2 regions of the Proteiniclasticum sp. genome follow, and region 1 is predicted to be linked to the other one. Evidence: riboswitches for the same ligand, from Rfam matches in the RefSeq annotation. Region 1 holds a riboswitch; the other holds the start of a gene.
What was found. A riboswitch is a leader RNA that binds a small molecule or an ion and turns the genes downstream of it on or off. The one in region 1 is predicted to bind lysine.
Positions count from the first base shown of each region.

Region 2: another riboswitch for lysine. It lies ahead of RTX25_RS12855 (hotdog domain-containing protein); the one in region 1 lies ahead of RTX25_RS08245 (transporter substrate-binding domain-containing protein).

Region 1 covers NZ_DAMBTF010000012.1:3,250-6,454, reverse strand. Annotated here, with positions in the region: gene RTX25_RS08250 (amino acid ABC transporter permease) at 1-634, opposite strand, end outside; gene RTX25_RS08245 (transporter substrate-binding domain-containing protein) at 727-1,551, opposite strand; lysine riboswitch at 1,712-1,892, opposite strand; gene RTX25_RS08240 (metallophosphoesterase) at 2,048-3,205, opposite strand, start outside.
Region 2 covers NZ_DAMBTF010000029.1:24,385-27,589, reverse strand. Annotated here, with positions in the region: partial or broken gene RTX25_RS12860 (alanine/glycine:cation symporter family protein) at 1-703, opposite strand, end outside; lysine riboswitch at 1,275-1,445, shown strand; gene RTX25_RS12855 (hotdog domain-containing protein) at 1,526-1,915, shown strand; gene RTX25_RS12850 (3-keto-5-aminohexanoate cleavage protein) at 1,915-2,754, shown strand; gene RTX25_RS12845 (L-erythro-3,5-diaminohexanoate dehydrogenase) at 2,760-3,205, shown strand, end outside.

The sequences.
Region 1 (3,205 bases):
TGGTTACCGAGAAAGTCATGACCAGATAGATCATCGCCGCAACGATGAAGGTTTCCATATACATATAGTTTACACCCGCTACAGACTTAGTCGCAAAGAACAGTTCAGTCACCGAGATGACATTCAGCACCGAAGTATCCTTGATGTTGATGACAAATTCATTTCCTGTTGCAGGAAGAATATTTCGGATAACCTGAGGCAGCACTACATTCATCATGGTCTGGAAATGGGTCATACCAATGGACTGGGCAGCTTCATACTGACCTTTGTCGATGGAGAGAATTCCTCCTCTTACGATTTCCGACATATAAGCACCGGTATTGATGGTTACAATCAGAATGGCGGCAAAGGTTCTGTTCATATCTATTCCGTAAGCCTGAGCTACGCCATAGTAGATGATCATGGCCTGCACAATCATAGGTGTTCCTCTGAACACCTCGATATATACCGACATCAGTCCGTTGATGACTTTCAGCACAATACGCTTAAGCCCTCTCTCCGGTTGGGGGATTGTTCTTATAATTCCTATGATCAGTCCAAGACCTGTACCTAAGATGGTACTGAGTATGGAAATCTGAAGGGTGGAAAGTGCTCCTCTAAGGAACATCTCCCAGTTGCTCACCATTATGTTCATAAGCGTTTCTACAAAGTTTATTATCGAATCCACTGTAAATATATCCTCCTCATGGAAAAACTGGCTCCAGCCAAGGAGCCAGGTCATTCTGATTAGTTCTGTGAAGGCTGATTGAGGATCGCCTGATCCATTATGCTCTGCTGCTCTTCTACAGGTAAGTCTCCAAGTATTTCATTGATACGTCCGATCAGTTCTTCGTTTCCTTTTCTGATTCCTACTGCGATGGCTGTATCATCTGGTGATGTTTCAAATCCGTCTGTAAGTTCCACAAATGTGAACTTGTCATTTGCTGCGGAGGCGCTGACCGCTTCCGGTCTTTCTGTCACATAGGCATCGATGACTCCAGATTCCAGAGCAACTCTTATGGCTGAAAAATTATCCATGGCAGTCTGTTTTTCAACACCTTCGATCTGGTCGATGACATCATAATGGAAGGTATTCAGCTGAGCTGTAACTTTAGCTCCAGAGAAGTCAGCAAGGCTTGTCGCATTTTCGTATTCGCCGCCTTTAGCCACTACCATGACAAGATCTGACATGTAGTAGTTGTCGGTGAAATCGATGGATTCTTTTCTTTTCTCGGTTGGTGACATGCCCGCGATGATGGCATCTATTGTTCCGGACTTAAGTGCCGGTACAAGGCCGTCCCATTCGACTTTGACGATGACAAGATCTTCGCCAAGGCCTTCAGCGATTTTTTTCGCCACTTCCACATCATATCCTGCCGCATATTCCTCAGTACCTTCTATTTTAACTGCTCCGTTTGAATCATCATTCTGTGTCCAGTTGAATGGTGCATAGCCGGCTTCCATACCTACTTTAAATACACCGTCTCCTTCAGCATCGATCTTTGTTCCGCATCCGGCCAGAATCAGTGATGTGCTCATGATAACCATTAATATAGCTAATATTCTTCTCATTTTATACTCTCCTTCTTTTGTAAGGATACTTGTATACCCATACCTATACTACTTATAAAAATACATTTCAACCATTTAATAGTGAATTTTTTTGTAATAAAAAATACCTGAGACGAACTCAGGTATTACAAATGCAACCCTAGATCCCCTTTCTTTCCCTTGATAAGATAGCTCAACCTTATGACCTGGGTTGGCCATAAGGACAGTCCGGCAGCTCTTAACTGCAAGCCCAGCATGTGACAGTGAGGCTGTCATACACTTCGGCGACATTTCCTCTTCCACGGGATCTTTGCTTCCTCAGCTACTCCATGGTTCTTAAATATCGCTCCTCTACCTCATCTGATAAAGATGAGGTCACTATTAAATTGTTGACTCTATACTAACGTACTTGTTTTTTTGTGTCAACCGTATTATGCAATAATAATGAATCTGTCATCAATCTATGCATTTTACTGGAGATGTAAATCATTTCATATGCTTTGAAATTCAAATATTCTTAATGCTTTCTTGCCGGAATTGAGAGTCTATTGTCATCAGGTCCGATTTCATTCAGAATGCGGTCCATATAATATGCTGATCTGTCTTCCGAATATTTACTCATGATTTTAAGTCCTTCATGGCTCAGCATCTCTTGGGTCACTTTATCTTCATCCCCTCCGAAATACAGAACATTAAGTTTTCCGATGGCCTCAGCCATCAGATCGGCATCTTCTTTCGTAGCATTGGACTCTTCCATGAAACGTGCATGCATTCTTGTCACAGAAGCTTTCTCAAAATAGTCTCTTGACCAGTCTTCAAGCGATCTGAATTCCTTCAGACTGCTTCCAGCCATGACATCTCTAAGATCAGTTCTGGCACTCTCGTATTCCATGCTGAGATCCGGCAGGACGCGTAACATCCCATATTTATGTGGATACACTGAAAGTGCATTTGTTGAGATTTCATAAAAAGGTTCTTTTTCATCTGTACTCTTAATATCCTGAATATGAATATGACCGGTGAGGTTCAGGCGGACACCATGACGTCTTACGATGTTGAGATATTCCTCATTATTGTCGATGATATAATCTTCGACAGCGATGGGGCTGTGAATAAGCGCATTATGATGACTCACTGTGATGACTTCGGCACCCTTTACTTCAGCAGATGAAAGAACCTCCTTCATCCAGGTGAAAGTCCCGAGACTGATGATTCCTCCGGTCTCCGGATAATTGAGCTCGATGTTCCGCTTGTATTTGCTGGTATCCACAAGCAGGATCCATACATCATCCGACGCCTCAGCGACATAACTGAGAGAATGTTCGTCACGCATGAATGCTTCACTGAATCCGTATTCCCCGTAGATTTCACTGAACTCCATAGGTGTGACAGATTCCACTTTGGTCTGTTTTGATCCGATGAAGCTTCGTGCATGAGGATTATTGATGTCATGATTTCCAGGTGTCACAAAGACCTTTGTCCCAGCATCTTCTATCTCTTCTAAAGCATCTGCTAATGCAAGATGACTTTCCTTATCTCCGTTATTGGTGAGATCTCCGCTGAGAACGAGGACATCGGGCGTTTTTTCCACCACATCATTTTTGAAGGCATTGAGGATTTTGTCTATGTGGTCGAGGTTCTTCCCGTCACTAACCGCAGTATACCTCTTATAAGC
Region 2 (3,205 bases), on a different contig from region 1:
TATGGTGGAAAATGCAAACAGTAGTATTCCTACGGATACAATGATTCCTCCAAAGGGTATAACACTGTCAAAGGCTGCAGTCGTCAGTGCTGAACCGGTAGCTCCACTGTTCCAAACACCGGACATCATGATTGAAAGTGCGGTCAATGTACAGATTACGATGGTATCCATAAACACTTCAAAGATACCCCATAAACCTTGTCTTACCGGATGGTCGGTAGTGGCTGCTGCATGAGCGATAGGTGCGGAACCCAGACCTGCTTCATTGGAGAAGACCATTTCCGATGTAGTACATCGGTCCGCCTACAAAGTCGCCATTCTTGTTCTTGACTCTATACTCGATGGACAGCACAACCTCTGCAAATTTTGTGGTCATACCAAAGATCGCGGAGACCCACATCCAGAAAATCGCACCAGGCCCACCTATGGAGATGGCAGTTGCCACCCCGGCAATATTACCAGTTCCGACGGTTGCGGCAAGTGCTGTTGATACCGCCTGGAAAGCGGAGATGTCGCCTTCACCCTTGGTATCTTTCTTGAACATCTTCATGAGTGTGTTGCTTAATACATATCCAAGTTTTGCAATCGAGAAAAATCTGGTCTTGATCGTAAAGTAAACACCAGTACCAACCAGTAACAGGAGCATCGGCGGTCCCCAGACGAATTCATTGATGATGCCGTTAATTTCCAGCAGTTTTTCCATTAATTTCCCCCCATAAAATATTCACTGTCTGGCCAGACAATATTGAGATAAAGATGTATCAAAGTCGGCTTGCGCAAATCTTCTACAACTTTGTAAAATAATAAAAGAAATGCTTCTATAGTGCAAGTGAAATATACTTCCTAAAACTAAATTTCTGAAATTCCGAATTAAACTTAAATTATATTGGGAAATATATAAATTTTCTGTTAAATGTGCAGTGATTATCATAGATTTTAAGAAGAGATTTTTAATTTAATTTGTATATTTTATAACAATATCAGTTCCAGTTTATTCATTAACTGAAATAAGATGATGAAATGCGTAGAGAATATTTATGTGCTGATAAGTATACAGATCCATGATAATATCAGTTAAATGAATATACCCGCAGAGAAATAATTGTCGTTTTCGAATGAAGTAAAATTAATAAATATACTTTTATATGCATAAATAAGCGTTTATTACAATGTGAAGCATAACAATAGCAAAAAAATATGATAAAATATTATCTTACTGTTGATTTTTTAAACGATTACAGTTTATAATGAGATGACAATGCACATAATAGTCACTTTTAAATAGAGGAGCGGCCAGAAGGTAATGGTAATCACAAGAAACCCTTCTTTTACCATGAATAGCTGATCGCCGAAGGAATATGGAAAAGGGTTTTTCTTTATGTCCTGGTGAAAAGGCGCAAAGCCTATCACTGTCATGTAGATATACATGGAGCGCTATTTATGTTTTTTAAACATAAAGTGCTCTTTTTTATTGCGTTTTTTTAGAGAACTTAAGAAGTTCAGAAAGATGACAAGGAGGATTTACATGGAAGCGATGATCAGATTAAGGATGAGTGCGCATGATGCACATTATGGGGGTGGACTCGTGGATGGGGCAAGAATACTCATGCTCTTCGGGGATGTGGCAACCGAGCTTCTCATAAGAAGAGACGGGGATGAAGGACTGTTCAGAGCATATGAAAACATCGAGTTTCTGGCGCCGGTCTATGCCGGGGATTATATCGAAGTTGTGGGCAGAATCGTCAGTGAGGGTAAGACTTCACGTATAATGGAATTTGAAGCAAGAAAAGTCATTGTTCCTCGAAGCGATATCAGTGCGTCCTCATGCGATGTTCTACCTGAGCCCATCGTTGTATGCAGAGCAGTGGGAACCTGCGTGACGCCGCTTGAAAAGCAGAGAGGAGAAAAGAGGTAATGGAAAAACTCATCATCACAGCAGCCATCTGCGGTGCAGAAGTGACAAAAGCCCATAATCCGAACGTTCCTTATACCGTTGAAGAGATCAGAGAAGAAGCTAGACGAGCCTATGAAGCAGGGGCTTCCATTATTCACCTCCACGTCCGTGAGGATGACGGGAGACCCACACAGGATAAAGAGAGATTTGATGCCTGTATTCAAGCAATAAGAGAATGCTGTCCGGATGTCATCATACAGCCAAGTACAGGTGGAGCTGTGGGGATGAGCTCTGATGAAAGACTCCAGCCTCTTGAGCTTGATCCTGAAATGGTAACCCTTGACTGTGGTACGCTTAATTTCGGAGGAGATGAAATCTTCGTCAATACGGAGAACATGATTAAGGAGTTCGCCGACAGGATGAGGAAAAAGAGCATCAAACCGGAGTGCGAAGTGTTTGACAAAAGTATGATCGATACAGCGGTAAGACTTATGAAGAAAGGTCATATCGAAAAACCTATGCACTTCAATCTTGTCATGGGGGTTAACGGAGGCATCTCGGGGGAACCAAGAGATCTCATCTATCTTGCTGAATCTCTACCCGAAGGGTCAACCTTCACCGTGTCGGGTATAGGGCGTGCTCAGCTGCCATTAAATACCATGGCGATTCTTATGGGCGGTCATGTAAGAGTGGGATTTGAGGACAACATCTATTACTGGAAGGGCAAACCGGCAGATTCCAATGGTGATTTTGTCAGAAGGATTGTAGAGCTTGCAAAGCTTCTTGGGAGAGAAATCGCATCTCCTGATGAAGCGAGAGAAATTCTGGGCATTAAAAGAAAAGACAGGTTGAGGGAGTAAAAATGATGAAAAGTGGATGCAAGTATGGAACACACAGAGTGATTCTGCCTGAGGGCGTATTGCCACAAGCTGCATTAAAGATCGATAATACCATGGAAATATACGACAATGAGATTCTTGTGGATGTCATCGCATTGAATATCGATTCTGCAAGCTTCACTCAGATTGAGATTGAAGCGGATCATGACAGCGAGAAAATCGGAAGAAAAATCATGGAGATTGTTGAAGAAAGAGGTAAGATGCAGAACCCTGTCACAGGTTCGGGGGGGATGCTCATCGGAGTGGTGGAAGAAATCGGAGCCGCACTGAAAGACAAGATAGATCTTAAACCTGGAGACCGGATTGCGACGCTTGTTTCTCTCTCCCTGACACCGCTGAAAATCGAAAAGATACTGAGCATCAAACAGGACATCGACAGAGTTGAGGTTAAAGCCAAAGCCATCCTGTTTGA